Regions from separate parts of the Arthrobacter sp. TJ-58 genome, predicted to be linked through region 2. Evidence: riboswitches for the same ligand, from Rfam matches in the RefSeq annotation. Region 2 holds a riboswitch; the other holds the start of a gene.

Region 1 (7,437 bases), on a different contig from region 2:
GGGCCGCCGTCGCCGGTGTGTCCGCCCGCTCCATGGCTATGCCGCTTCTGCGCAGCCCCTCCACGATGCCCACCAGGCGCTGACCGAATTCGGGTTGCTGGACGGCAAGGGTGGAATAGGGCCGGCCAAGGCCGGCCGGATAAGCTCCCAGTGCTTCACCGAGCACTGACACCGGCAGATAGAACCGGCGCCCGGCGTCGGCCTTGGGGGCCCCGGGGTGCGGGGTCGCGCGGCGGAGCAGGGCGAGAGCATGCAGATGATTGAGGATGGCGTCCAGCGCCTTGATGGTGGACCCCGCGATGGCGCTCTTCAGCCAGGACGCCGTAGTACTGAGATGCGAATCCTCATTGGTGGTCAGGTCCACGGCTTCAAGGACCTGCAGCTCAGGCGCTGTGAGCTTTTCCAGCACCCGCTGCACACTGATGCGGGTTGAGGCGCGCGCCGCGAGGGCCTGGAAATCCGGAACGGGAGGCAACACCAGATCCGGTCTGGCCGCAAGCAATTCACGCAGCTGGTCGTCGCTGCGTGAAGCTAGATCTTCGGCTAAGGCTCGGATCGCGGACATCGTCTTTACGTTACCCGAACCGGTTCCAAAACGAACGGCCTAGCCGCGCCGCCGACGGCGAATTCCGTCAATTATTAGCGCTGCCATCAGGAGGAATGCTGCCGGGAGGGCATAAATGGCACCCGCTGCGTAGCCGGGCCACACACTTTCCCCGCGCAGGGCCGAGAGCAGGACGGCACCCAGGCAAAGCAGGCCCAGAACGGCGAGCAGCGCTGCCACACCCGTGAGGACCCGCCGCCAGCGCGGCACGTCTGCTGCGGTCCGGTGCGGGGTCCTGCCGGGAGAAGGCGCGCTGGTGTCCATGAATTTAACGCTAACAGCGGAAACTCCCGGCTCCAAAGGTCCGGCACGGGAGAAGGAATGCACTGCCGGGATATTCTAAAGGGAACATGCTTCCCAGTAGTATCTCTCCCGTAGTATCTGGATGACCCAGTATCTTGATGACCTGGTATCTGGACGACCCAGTATCGGAAGCATCCGGTAGGTGCGGAACTACCGGAGCATTCATTTCTGCATACGGCCGGCACTGCGGGTTGCGCAACACTGCGGCAGGTATAACTGCTGCACTCATTAGCTAAGAACGAGGTAACCGAAGTGCCCATCGGCAAGGTGAAGTGGTTCGACACTGGTAAAGGTTTTGGATTTCTGGCCACGGACGAGGGGCAGGAAGTCTTCCTTCATGCCTCCGCCCTCCCGGCAGGCGTCACCGAGGTAAAGCCCGGTACCCGCATGGAGTTTGGCGTTGCCGACGGCCGCCGCGGCCCCCAGGCCCTCTCGGCCCGCATCCTTGAAGCACCGCCGTCAGTGGCACGGGCCACGCGGAAGAGTGCGGATGACATGGCGGTTATTACGGAAGACCTTATTAAACTGTTGGATGCAGTCTCGAACGGCCTGCGCAAGGGCCGTTACCCGGACAAGAAGCATGCCACCAAGGTGGCGGCCGTTCTGCGCGCCGTCGCCGATGACCTGGACGTATAAGGCGGATCCACTGCATGACCACTCGCGCAACAACCCATTCCGAATCGGATTCTCCGGCTCCCGAAGCTTCCGGAGGGCAGTCCGCTGCCACGGCACCGCGGCGTGCTGCACGACGCCCGTCCAAGCCTGACGCAGTGCTTGCCGCTGCCGTTGAAGCGGCACGTGCAGGACTTCTGGAAGTTGTTCCCCCGGAACAGATCGGCGCCTACATAGGGGCAACGCCGGACGCTGAGCGCCTGGTGACGCACCGTTTTGAGTCCCTGCGCCCCGGATACAACGGCTGGCACTGGTACGCCACCGTGGCCAGGGTGCCGCGCGGGAAGGTTGCCACGGTCTGCGAGGTGGGACTGCTTCCCTCGGAGAATGCCGTCCTCGCTCCCGAGTGGGTGCCGTGGTCGGAGCGGATCCGTCCGGAGGATGTAGCCGCGGAGGAAGCCGCCGTTGCCGCTGAGGAAGCCGCCCGGGCGCAGGCCGACGGCGACGAAGGAGACGAGCGGGATCGCGGCGGACACTCTGAGGACAGTGCCGGTCATTCCGCGAACGGCGGGGCGGGAACTCAGGAGGAGCGCTAAACCATTGGGTCCGGGGGCAGCAGTCAACAAGTTCATGGGTAAACGGTGCTGAGCTGTGTTCCGTTCACTGCGCTTCTTTAACTACCGAATCTGGTTCATCGGTGCATTGGTGTCCAACATCGGCACCTGGATGCAGCGGACAGCCCAGGACTGGCTGGTCTATGACATCCTCACCGACCAGGACGCAGCGGCCATGGGCATAGTCATGGCGCTGCAGCTTGGGCCGCAGCTGGTTCTGGCGCCGTGGGCAGGTTTGGTGGCTGATACCTATAACCGGCGCAAGGTGCTGCTGTTCACCCAAGTGGCCATGGCTGCGCTGGGCCTTGGCCTGGGCGTGCTCGTCCTATCCGGCGAGGCCCAGCTGTGGCACGTTTACGCATTTGCCCTGGCCCTGGGCGTGGTGTCAGCCGTCGACGCACCGGCACGCCAGAGCTTTGTCTCGGAAGTTGTGGGCGAGGCTGATCTTCCCAACGCCGTTGCGCTCAACAGCGCCTCCTTCAACGGTGCCCGCATGGTGGGCCCGGCAGTTGCCGGCCTGCTGACAGTGGCCGTTGGCCCGGGCTGGGTCTTCCTTATTAACACGTTCACCTTCGCCGCCATGGTTCTGGCGCTGCTCAAGATGCGCAGTTCCGAGCTGCGGGTGCTGCCCAAGGCCCCGCCGGGGAAGGGCCGGATCAGGGCAGGGCTGAAATATGTCCGGTACCGCCCGGACCTGGTGATGGTGCTGCTGGCCATCTTTATTGTGGGAACATTCGGCCTGAACTTTGCCGTGTACATCGCGGCGATGGCCCGTACCGAGTTTGGCCAGGACGCCGGAATCTTTGGACTGCTGAACTCCGTCATGGCCATCGGGTCCGTCACCGGGGCGCTGCTGTCGGCCCGCAGGGACAAACCCCGGCTGCGTTTTGTCTTCGGAGCCGCCGGCGCCTTTGGGGCCGCGTGCCTGGTTTCCGCTGCCTCTCCCACTCTTCTGTGGTTCGCGGTGTCCCTGATTCCGGTGGGTCTGTTTGCGCTGACGCTGATGACGAGCGCGAACGCCTATGTCCAGACCACCACTGCGCCGGTGATGCGCGGACGTGTGATGGCCCTGTACTTTGCCATCTTTATGGGCGGAACTCCCATCGGCGCCCCGCTGGTGGGGTGGGTAGCCAACAGCTTTGGGCCGCGGTGGAGCCTCGGCGTTGCCGCGGCCTCCGGACTGATCACCGCCGTCGTCGGTTTTGTCTGGGCCTGGCGGGCCCACCACCTGCGGATCCACTATGACCGGACCCTTCCCCGCCGGCTGCACATGACTACGAGTGAAACGGAACAGGACCCGGAACCAGCGTAGGGTCCGGGTCCTGCAACAGGGGTGCGCCGTCTGCTACCGGGAGGGCTCAATGACATAGTCGATGCACTGCAGCAAAGCACTGACGTCGTCCGGCTCAATGGCCACGAAGGTTGCGATGCGCAGCTGGTTGCGGCCGAGTTTGCGGTACGGTTCCACGTCCACGACGCCGTTGGCACGCAGCGTCTTGGCGAGGGCCGCCGCGTCAATGTGATCCTCAAAATCAATGGTGGTGATGACGTTGGAACGGTCCTCGGGCCGGGCAACGAATGGGGTGGCCACGGGGGAAGCCTCGGCCCAGGAATAGATTCGGCCGGCCGAGTCCGCAGTGCGGGCCGAGGCGAAATCCAGGCCGCCGTTCGCGTTGAGCCATTCAATCTGGGCGTTGAGGGTCACCAGTGTGGACAGCGAGGGCGTGTTGTAGGTCTGGTTCAGCCGAGAGTTGTCGATAGCCGTCTGCAGGTTGAGGAAGTCCGGAATCCAGCGGTCTGACGCATTGATCCGCGCGGCCCGTTCCAGCGCCGCCGGGGAGAACATGCCCAGCCAGAGGCCGCCGTCGGACGCGAAATTCTTCTGCGGAGCAAAGTAGTAGACATCCGACTCGGCGAGGTCGACATCCAGGCCGCCCGCCGCCGAAGTGGCATCAATCAGGATCAGGGAACCGGAGTCCGCGCCGGCAACGCGTGCCACCGGGGCGGCAACACCCGTGGACGTCTCATTCTGGGGCCAGGCATAGACATCCACCCCGGATTCGGCCGCCGCAACGGAACGGGTGCCCGGTTCGGCCTTGATGATGGAGGACGGTGCAAGGAAGGGCGCCTTGTTGGTGGCAGCGGCGAACTTGGAACCGAACTCGCCGAAGGACAGATGCTGGGCCTTGTCCTTGACCAGACCGAAGGATGCCACATCCCAAAATGCGGTGGAGCCGCCAACGCCAAGCACCACTTCATAACCCTCCGGGGCGCGGAAGAGGCTCGACAGTCCCTCGCGGATGCTGCCCACCAAGTTGCGGACGGGAGCCTGGCGGTGGGACGTGCCCAGCAGGCGGGCTCCGGCGCGGGACAATGCTTCCAGCTGCTCCGGACGAACCTTTGACGGACCGGCCCCGAACCGCCCGTCCCTGGGAAGGAGTTCGGCGGGGATCTTGACTGCGGCTGTTTCGCCCATGGGGTGTCGCTCCAAGCGGTAGGCAGGGTGCTCTGATGTGCCTTTCATTCTGCCCCACCGCCCCGTCCGCATGCGATTTGTGAACCCGCCCGCCGGGTCGTCCGGAGCCGACGGAATTATCTGCCCTTTGTCCGGATGAGCTAACGTATTGGCAGTACTGACCTGTGGGGGCGGCGTCCGCCGTTGTTCTCCTGATCTTCCCAATTGAGTACCTAGGAGCGGCCTGCCATGACGGACCTCATTGACACCACCGAAATGTATCTGCGGACCATCCTGGAACTCGAAGAAGAGAACATCGTGGCTCTCCGGGCGCGCATCGCCGAGCGGCTGCGCCACTCCGGGCCAACCGTGTCCCAGACGATCGGGCGGATGGAGCGGGACGGCCTGGTGGTGGTCTCGGGCAACCGGCACCTGGAGCTGACCGAGCAGGGCCGCCGCCGCGCCACCGAAGTGATGCGCAAGCACCGGCTGGCCGAACGCCTGCTCGCCGACGTGATCGGCCTGGACTGGGCTTACGTCCATGACGAAGCCTGCCGCTGGGAACACGTCATGAGTGAGCGCGTGGAGCGCCGGCTGTACGACCTGCTGGGGCACCCCACGGAGTCGCCCTACGGCAACCCAATTCCGGGCCTCGCCGAGATTGGCGGCGTGGCCGCTGAACCGTTCCACGACGGCGTGACCAACCTCGTTTCCGCTGTGGCGCAGGCAGAGCCGGGAACCAAGATGAAGCTGGTCCGGCTGGCCGAACCGGTCCAGGTGGAACCGGAACTGCTCTGCCAGTTCGATGAGGCCGGTTTGCGCCCCGGAGCGGAGATCAGTGCCGAAGTGGTGGCGGGCTACATTTCTGTGCGCGTTCCCGGAATCGAAGGCGCCCTGGAACTTCCTCCAGAGGTGGCTGCCCACGTGTTTGTATCCACACTCGGATAACGAAATGGTCTCTTTTGGGCATCTTCACCTATAGTGACTTACTGACGTTGAAATAACACCGTTATCCGGGCCTTACGCCGAACCCTGCCACTGGCCCGGAATTACATAGTTCAGGCAGGGGCGGAGGACCCATCACCGGCAGCTTGAGCTGCCTTGGGGTGAAGCCTCCAGCATCAGCACTGCCCCCGCATCGACGGTGCGGCCCGTCGCTGAATGCGGGGCCGAGTTTCTCCACTCGAATCCGACAGCTAACTTCGCAGGCATATGAGAGAGGTATACCTTGTCGAAGCATGCTGCCCCGGGCAGGCGCCGCGCGTCTGCCCCGGCCCCCGCTCCACGCCCGGACAACGGCCCCAGATCCGGCCGCCGCCGAGCAGAATCCAGAAACCGCTCCATCGGCGGTGCCGCACAAAAAGTCGCCATCACCGCAGCAGCCTCGGGCATGATCCTTACTGCTGCGGTCCCCACCACCGCAGCCGTGAGCGAACCAGCCCAGGAAATGCAGCCTGTCGCCGTGGAAGCGCCGGTAGTTTCAGCGGATCCCGCAGCGGCCGTTAACTTTGACCGGCCCGCCCTGAGCAGCCGGTTTGACCCGGAAGCAAAGCTCCACCACGTGGCTGTGGCGTCCGGTGCGGAGATTTCCGCCGGTGCATCCGCGGGCGCTCTTGCCCGACCGCTGGCCTCGGAGCTCGTTCAGACGTCCGGCTTTGGCTACCGCGTCAGCCCCATCACCGGTGCCGCAGACGAGCTGCACCGCGGCCAGGACTTTGCCGCTGCCTGCGGCACGGATGTCACGGCTGCCGCAGCCGGCACCGTAACCTTCTCGGGCTGGCACGACTTCGGCGGCGGAAACCGCGTGGTGGTTGATCACGGCAACGGCGTGGAAACCACGTACAACCACATGTCCAGCCTAGCTGTGGCCGTGGGGGACAAGGTGGAGCGCGGCGCCCTGGTGGGGGCCAGCGGCACCACAGGGGCCTCAACGGGCTGCCACCTTCACTTTGAAGTGATGGTCAACGGCGAGGTCGTTGACCCGCTCGGTTGGCTGTGACCGCAGGATAACCATTTCGTGACCTGAACGTGACATTCGACAAATGTTGTTGTAGGGTCATCCTCGTGCTTGATCGGCCAAAGGTCGGGCACCCTCGAACAGATCGCCGAGCTCTGCCACTGTTTGAGGTCCGTTCGCAACATCGCATGGCAGAGGCGGGGGAACCACATTCGGGTTTCGAAAGAAACCCTAGGGGTTAAGTTGCATGGGCCTTACCGCCCACGCAGCCGGGTGACTCCCATCCGAATCCGACAGCTCACCTCGTAGGCATTGGGAGAGGCAAACTTGTGTCATCAGTAGCTCACGGCCGCCGTCGCGCGTCCGCAGTCCAGTCGAGCCCCGTTTCAGCACTGTCCCGGGCCGTCACCTCCAATGTTGGAACCATCGGCCGCCAGGCCGCCGTCGTCGTCGCCGCTTCAGGCCTCGTCCTCGCTGCAGGCCTTCCCGCCCAGGCAGCCCCCAGCACCGACCGCCAGGTACTCGAAGCCACCCCGCTCAGTGTCGTAACTTCAACCGGCGCTGTTTCTGTCTCCGCACAGGCACCGTTTGAGCTGGCCACCATGCAGCCCGTCTCCTCCGTTTCCGGAGCGGACTACCGCGCCCGCATCGCAGCAGAAGAAGCGGCTGCCGCCGCTGAAGCCGCTGCTCAGGAACAGGCAGCTGTTCAGGCTGAGCAGGCCGCTGCAGTTCAGGCCGAGCAGGCTGTTCAGGCTGAGCAGGCAGTTGCCGCTCAGACGCAGCAGGCTTCCGCACCGCTGGCAGCCACCACTGCCAACTGGGCCCCCGCGGCCAACACGCCGGCTCAGGCCCAGGCTGCTGCCCCGGCACCCGCCGCTGCAGCTCCCGCACC
Region 2 (7,437 bases):
GGTCGCTCGTGCGGTTCTCCGTGGGGAGCAGCGGACGCGTTGCTGTGATTCGCGTCGCCGATGACGGAGCCGGATTTCCGCCAGGCTTTACCCGGCAGGCGTTTGAACGGTTTGCCTCCGTACGAAACCGGGAAACGGGTGGCGCAGAGGGCGGCAGCGCCGACGGAGACGGCACCGGCACTGAAGGGAACGGCACTGAAGGGGACGGAACCGAAGGGGACGGAACCGAAGGGGACGGCACTGAAGGCAACGGCGCCGGCGTAGGAGAAGACAACGTGGCGCCGAGACACTACGGGCTGGGGCTCGCCCTCGTAGCGGAAATCGCTGCCCGCTATGGCGGCAGTGTCCGCGCCCTGCCGGCCGGGGGAGAACCCGCAGCCGTCGGCCGCTCCGGCGGCGTGGTGGAAGTTCGCCTTCCCCTGGCCGGGGGACGGCGCGGGGTCTAAGAATCTTCGAAGAATCGGCTCCGAAAATAAGAGTGTCAGCACATCCACTCTTCGAAAGGTGCATGAAACGATGGCATTTCGGGACAAGGCCAGGGGCCCGCTGGGATGGATCCTGGGCGTAGTTGGCGGTCTGGTCCTGTTGGTCGGCTCCTTTTTTGCCGGTATGGCCACGGCCGACACAACTGCGGATTCGGAACAGGCCTCTGTGACTGAACAGCAGCAGGAGCAGCAGGGCCAGGAGTCCGAATCGGAGTCTGAGTCCGACGCCGAGACGCGGCACGAGCGCGACGGCGGCGGCGACAAGGCAGAGAAGGACAAGGCAGACAAGCCAGACAAGGCGGATAAGGACAAGACGGATCAGGGAACTGAGACAGACCCGGACACCCAGGAGGAGAACTCAGACGGGGAATCCGCGCCGGATCAGGGCAGGAACGACGGCGACCGCAAGGTGCGCGACGATGACGGAGATGTCCGCGGCGACGGCGACGGGCCTGCCCGCGACGGCATGATCGAAGACGGTCCCGGGCACGGCCACGGCGGCCGGCATCACTCTGACGCCCCGGACTCCCAGGAACAGCAGGATGCCCCGGACTCCCAGGAACAGCAGGACAGCCCGGAACAGCAGGACGGCCAGACCGGTCCGGAAGCCTGACTTCCGGCGGACCTGACACTGCGCGCACATCCGCGCACGTCAAAGTAAACGCTCAACGGCAAAAAGGAACGCCCGGCCAGCTGGCCGGGCGTTCCTTTTTATGAATCCATCAGATTGCAGGTCCGTTCGCTTCCCGCGCTCCGATGGGAGCTAGTGCGTGATTACGCTACGCGGTAGTACACGGCGCCGGAACCAACGTTGGCGCTCTGCAGCACAGTCTGGTTGCCGCCCCATCCGCTGTGGATGGCCTGGCCGTTGCCTACGTAGATGGCGATGTGGGCAACGCCCATGCCGCCGTCGGCGTAGTAGGCGATGTCGCCCGGCTGGGGGTCGGAAACCGGGGTTCCGTAAGCAGCAAGCTGCGCGGGAGCCAGGTCGCCAACCGAGTGGCCGGCTGCCCGGAGGGCAACCTCAACCAGAATGGTGCAGTCCTGGACGGCACCCATCTGGGCGTATGCGGAGCTGAGCATGATGGCGTTGGTGCCGCTAGCAGCGGGAGCGGCAGCCGGCGTCACGGAGGAAGCCTGCGTGCTGAAGGTGCTGAAGTCGGCCACGGCGGCGGTCTCTTCCACCGGAGCGGCGTAGGAGGCTGCAGCGGGAGCGTCATAGGACACTGCTGCAGGAGCATCGTAGGACACTGCAGCCGGTGCGGCGTAAGCAGCTTCAACAGCAGCGCCGCCGGCGTACGTGATGACATCGCCGGGGTAGATGATGGAATCCAGCGAAAGGCCGTTCAGCGCCAGGATGTCGTCAAGGGTGACGGCGTAGGTGCTGGCGATGGCGCTCAGGGTGTCGCCGGACTGGACCACGTGGGTGGATGCTGCGGCGGGGGCAGGAGCCTCAACCGGAGCAGCTGCGGGAGCTACCGGAGCAGCCGGAGCGGCTACAGCAGCAGGGGCGGTGTAGGACTCGGTCGAGTCGTTGGCGACGACGCCTGCCGAAGCGGGGCCGGCCATGCTGAGGACCAGGCCGGAGCCTGCTGCCAGGACAGCTGCTGCGGTGCCGATGGTGCGGGCCTTGCCGGTGGTGGCGTTTGCAAGTGCAGTCCACAGTCCGGTGTTGTCGGCGCTGTGGGTTCCACGAGTATTGTTCAACAAAATAAGTTACCTCTCCCGATACCTGCGAGGTGAGCTGTCGGATGCGGATGGGAGTCATCCGGTCCGCCGAAGAAACCTCGGCTGACTTAACCCCAAGGATTCATAAGGAACCCGTAAGTGGTTCCCCCGCCTCTGCCGAAGTGTGAAATCTGTGGACCTTGACCAGCGGCAGAGCTAGGTAACAAGTCAAGGGAGCCGCTTCAGATAACGGCATGAGTACTACCGTACAAGACGGTTACGGGATGGTAACTATTTAGTAACGAAGCTCGCACGGAGGCGTGAGTGGCACCTCTGGAGTGGCCTGTGGGTGCCGGCACAGGAGGTTCCCGAACCCGCGTCAGCACGGGGATTTAGTGCCGTTTAGGTCCCCGGATACGCCTGGGTCCGCAGGTACGGCTAAGTCCGCAGATACGCCAACGTGGCCAGTACGCGGCGGTGGCCGCTGTCCGACGGCGAGAGGCCCAGTTTCGCGAAGATGTTGCCGATGTGCTTGCTGACCGCTGTCTCGGATACGGAGATGGTCCGGGCAATGGCGGTGTTGCCCAGGCCCTCGGCCACCAGCCCCAGCACTTCAAACTCGCGGGGAGTCAGCGACCGGATGGGGTCACGGGTGCTGCGCCGGCTGAACAGCTGGGCGATGACCTCCGGATCCATGACGGTTCCGCCGGCCAGGACCCGGCGCAGGCCCTCGACAAAATCGCCCACTTTGCCCACGCGTTCCTTTAAGAGGTAGCCCACACCCTGGGCGCCGGAGGCCAGCAGCCGGCTTGCGTACCGGTCCTCAACATAAGCGGACAGGACAAGGACCGGAAAGTCCGGCACCCGCGAGCGAAGTTCCAGGGCAGCGCGCAGCCCCTCGTTGGTGAAGGTCGGCGGCATCCGCACATCAAGGACGGCGCCGTCGGCACTGCCGGGTTCAAAGCCTGCCAGCAGGTCCTCGGCATTGTCCGCGGAGCCAACCACCTCAAATCCCTCGCCCTGCAGCAGCAGCTCAAGCCCGGCGCGCAGCAGAGCATCATCTTCGGCGATCAGAAGGCGCATGGAAGCTCCACCCTTAGTTCGGTTGGCCCGCCGGGCGGACTGGTCAGATACAACGTGCCGCCAAAGGCTGCGGCGCGGCGGGCAATTCCGGCCAGGCCGGTGCCGGACCCGGCCGCCGGATCGCCGGCACCCGCAACGGCAGCGCCGCCGCGCCCGTCGTCGTTCACCCGGACCACCAGCACATCCTCGCGCGGTGCGGTTTCTGTGCGCAGGAGCACTTCGATGTGCGAGGCGTCGGAATGTTTCGCGGCGTTGGTCAGGGCTTCGGCCAGGACAAAGTAGGCGGCGGATTCCACCGCTGCGGGAGCACGCTGCAGTCCCTGCACGTCCAGCGAACAGCTGATGGGGGACCTGCTGGTCAGTGCAGATGCCGCTCCGCCCAGGCCCAGCTCATCCAGGACCGGCGGATAAATGTCGTGCACCGCTTCCCGCAGACCGGCCAGGGCTTCGGTGGCGGCGTCCTGGGCACGCCCGATAAAAGGCATTGCGGCAGCCGGATTGGTCTCCGCCGCCCGCTGCGCCAGCCCGAGCATCATCACCACTCCCACCAGCCGGTTCTGCGCTCCGTCATGCAGCTCACGTTCGATGCGGCGCAGCTCTGCTGCGTGGGCCGTCAGTGCGCTGGCGCGGGCTGCGGAAAGATCCTGGATCCGGCGGGCGAGTTCGTCATACCGGCGGGGCGAGAGGATCGCCAGCGTGCCGCCGCTGAGCCGGCGGGCCATCCACGGCGGCAACAGCCAGGCGGCAACGCCGTAGACGAGGCCCAGCAGGACGGTGAATCCTGCGGCGGGCCAGCTGGTCACGGGAACTACAAAATCGAGCGGCGCGGACTGCGGAAACAGCGGCCACCACGGTGCCGTCCCTATATACAGCACGGCGGCCAGCGGCAGGGCCACCGCAAGGCAGCCGGCCAGCAGCGCAAAAGCACAGTGGAACAGCAGCCAGGAAACATCCCGCTTGGTTTCCGGTGCACTGACCAGCGCCGCCAGCTCGCCGAAATTCTTCCTGCCCTCCAGATAACGGCGGTCAAAGGGCACGACGGCGCCGGCATAGCGTGCAGCGCGGCCCTGGGCCCGGGCAGCGAGCAGATTGAGGGTTCCCAGCAGGCGGGGAACCGCGTACAGGCCAACGCCCAGCGGCAGGAACGGAAGCAGCACGACGCCGGCTACGAGGATTCCCAGCGACGCCGGCCAGTTCATGGCCTCGCGCAGGAGGAAGCCAATATCCCGAAGACGGGACTGCAGGCCGGCGCGGGAAAGAAAGCTCACCTGCCCGATTATGCCCTGCCCCCGTTCCACCGTGGGTATAGCCAGCTATACCCCGGATTGGGGTGTTGGCTGTATCGGCCGGCGCGGTCCTTCTCCGTAGCGTCAATGGCAGGAGAAAAGCGGCGGCAGCAGACCGCCCGCCAGAGAAGAGGATGAAGCCCATGTACACCGATACCACTGAGTTTTCCGGACCGGCTGCCCTGCAGCTGGAGGCGGTGGCCAAGAGCTACCGCACGGGAACCGCACGCGTGACCGCCCTGCATGAGGTGTCCCTTGCTGTTCCGGCCGGAACCTTCACTGCCGTCATGGGCCCGTCCGGGTCCGGCAAGAGCACCCTGCTGCAGATGGCCGCGGGACTGGACACTCCGGACAGCGGGCGGGTGCTGCTGGGGTCCACTGACATTTCGAAGCTGCGCCGGAGGGCGCTGACGGCGTTCCGCCGGGACCATGTGGGATTCGTGTTCCAGTCCTACAACCTGCTGCCCCAGCTGTCCGTGTCCCGCAATGTCACGCTGCCGCTGCTGCTGGGTGGCCGCAGCGTGGACCGGGAGTGGCTTGGCTATGTGCTGGAAGCTGTGGGGCTGAGCGGGCTGAATGACCGGATGCCGCAGGAACTTTCCGGCGGGCAGCAGCAGCGGGCCGCGATTGCCCGGGCGCTGATTACCCGGCCGGATGCGGTATTTGCCGATGAGCCGACCGGAGCTCTCGACTCGGGAACAGCCCGGCAGGTGCTTGACCTGCTGCGGCACACCGTGGCGGATCTGGGCCAGACCGTGGTGATGGTGACCCATGACCCGGTGGCCGCCTGCTCCGCCGATACCGTCATTTTCCTCGCCGACGGGCGCCTGGACGGCAGCCTGGCCAATGCCAGCGTCCGGGATGTCACCGAACGCGTGGCTTACCTGGGGGAGCGGTAGACATGCTGGCACTTGCCAAATCATCCATCCGGCACAACCGCGGCGGGTTCGCCGGCGTCTTTGTGGCCGTGTTCCTGTGCGCGGCGCTGATCACCGCCATGGGAGTCCTGATTGAATCCGGGCTGCGCGGAGGAACCGCGCCGCAGCGCCTTGCCGGTGCCGACGTCGTGATCGGGGCTCCGCAGTCGATGCCCGTTCCGGAGGACGTTGCGGTGCCTTTCGCCGAACGCGTCCTGCTTCCGGCCGACACGGTTTCTGCCGTTGCCGCCGTACCGGGGGTGGAGCGGGCGATCGGCACCGTTAGTATCCCGCTGGTCAGCGCCGAAGGCCGGAGCGTGGAGGCCGCGGCCTGGGAATCGGCGGAGCTGGCCCCGTATGCGCTGGTTTCCGGCCGTGCCCCGCAGGGAGCCCGCGAGGTTGTGCTGGACGGGTCCTTCGGAGTTGAACCGGGCGCACGTATCGTGCTGTCCCACGGGGGAGAGCCCGCGGAGTACCTGGTGTCGGGAGTAGCCGCCGCCGAGGATGCAGCCGAACAGGATGCCGCCGGCGCTGCCACACCGGCCGTCTTCCTCAGCTCCGCAGGCGCGGCTGCCTTGTGGCCGCACGGCGACAGCGTTGCCACGGTGGGTGTGATCGCCCGGGAGGGAACAACACCCGAAAAGCTCGCGGCGGCCATCGAAACGGAAGTGGGCGGCGTCGTCGGCTACACCGGAGACCGCCGCGGAGACGTGGAAACCCTGGGCGGTGCCGGCCGTTCAACACTGCTGCTGCTCAGCACCTCACTGGCGGGAACCGCCGTGATGACGGCGCTCTTTGTGACCGCCGGAACCCTGTCACTGTCCATCCTGGGCCGGCGCCGGGAATTCGCCCTCCTGCGTGCCGTGGGCGCCGGGGCGGGCCAGACCCTGGGCATGGTTGTTCGCGAGGTGCTGCTGGTGTCCGGAGCTGCCGCAGTCCTGGGGGCGCAGCCCGGATTCTGGCTGGCCCAACTCCTGGCACGGCAGTTCGCAGCCGGCGGTGTCATCCCGGAAGATTTCGCCCTTGCCTACAGCCCGCTTCCGGCCCTTGCGGCCGTGGTGCTCGCCTGTGCGGCCGCGGCTGGTGCCGCTTTGGTGGCAGCGCGCGGAGTGGTTCGGGCCACTCCAACGACGGCGCTTCGGGAAGCTGCCACTGAAACCCCTGCGCTGGGAAGGAAGCGGACGGTCACGGGACTGGTTCTGCTGGGTGCCGGACTGCTGGCGGCGCTCACGCCGCTGGCTGTTCCCGGATTGGGCGGGCTGGCCGCAGCAGCGGGAAGCGTTCTGCTGCTGATCATCGCTGCCGGCGTGCTCGGCCCGTGGATTGTTACCGGGATCCTCAAAGCAGTGCATCCGCTGCTGCGCCGCAGCCCGTCCGCGTCGATGGTTCTGGCCGAGGCGAATGCGTCGGCGTTTCCGCGCCGGCTGGCGGCGGGCATTGTTCCGCTGGCGCTGGCAGTGGCCCTGGGATCAGTGCAGCTGTTCATGCCCGCCACCGTGGAAAGCGAGGCCGTACGGCAGTCCCGCGACGGCATGGTGGCCCAGTACCTGGTGTCCGCTCCGGGCTCGGGGATCTCCGCGGATCTTGCCGGGGAGGTTGCTGCAGTGCCGGGAGTGCGGGCGGCAACACCCGTTGCCCGGTCGGCAGCCCTTGTCCCGACCACATTCATGGGAGTGGAGGAAACCGTTGAGAGCTACATGATCTCCGGATTGGGAACGCAGGATCCGGAGTCCGCGCTGGACCTTGGCGTACATGACGGATCGCTGAACCGGCTGGCCGAGCCGGGAACGGTGGCCCTCAGCGAAGACCTCGCCAGATCCACCGGCACTGACGTGGGCGGAAACTTCACCTTCTCCTACGGAGACGGAACCGAAGCAACCGCCGTCGTCGCCGCGACCTATTCACGGGGGCTGGGCTTCGGGGATCTGGCGGTGGCCAACGGCACGCTTCGCGAACACACCACGACGGGGCTGAGCGATTACGTGCTGGTGACCGCGG

The links. Region 2 has a riboswitch for cyclic di-AMP ahead of AC4D2W_RS02435 (LysM peptidoglycan-binding domain-containing protein). Riboswitches for the same ligand answer to the same signal wherever they lie in the genome.
Region 1: linked by a shared signal. The riboswitch ahead of AC4D2W_RS14830 (M23 family metallopeptidase) and the one ahead of AC4D2W_RS02435 (LysM peptidoglycan-binding domain-containing protein) in region 2 are both predicted to bind cyclic di-AMP.

The regions. Positions count from the first base shown of each region.
Region 1 is NZ_JBZCNM010000005.1:62,475-69,911, forward strand. Features, by position in the region: gene AC4D2W_RS14795 (helicase-associated domain-containing protein) at 1-565, opposite strand, end outside; gene AC4D2W_RS14800 (hypothetical protein) at 605-868, opposite strand; gene AC4D2W_RS14805 (cold-shock protein) at 1,160-1,543, shown strand; gene AC4D2W_RS14810 (DUF3027 domain-containing protein) at 1,558-2,115, shown strand; gene AC4D2W_RS14815 (MFS transporter) at 2,171-3,445, shown strand; gene serC (phosphoserine transaminase) at 3,479-4,609, opposite strand; gene AC4D2W_RS14825 (iron-dependent transcriptional repressor DtxR) at 4,838-5,536, shown strand; cyclic di-AMP (ydaO/yuaA leader) riboswitch at 5,602-5,814, shown strand; gene AC4D2W_RS14830 (M23 family metallopeptidase) at 5,979-6,587, shown strand; cyclic di-AMP (ydaO/yuaA leader) riboswitch at 6,706-6,871, shown strand; gene AC4D2W_RS14835 (NlpC/P60 family protein) at 6,875-7,437, shown strand, end outside.
Region 2 is NZ_JBZCNM010000001.1:514,169-521,605, forward strand. Features, by position in the region: gene AC4D2W_RS02425 (sensor histidine kinase) at 1-446, shown strand, start outside; gene AC4D2W_RS02430 (hypothetical protein) at 517-1,098, shown strand; gene AC4D2W_RS02435 (LysM peptidoglycan-binding domain-containing protein) at 1,260-2,192, opposite strand; cyclic di-AMP (ydaO/yuaA leader) riboswitch at 2,201-2,353, opposite strand; gene AC4D2W_RS02440 (response regulator) at 2,592-3,236, opposite strand; gene AC4D2W_RS02445 (sensor histidine kinase) at 3,224-4,504, opposite strand; gene AC4D2W_RS02450 (ABC transporter ATP-binding protein) at 4,666-5,421, shown strand; gene AC4D2W_RS02455 (ABC transporter permease) at 5,424-7,437, shown strand, end outside.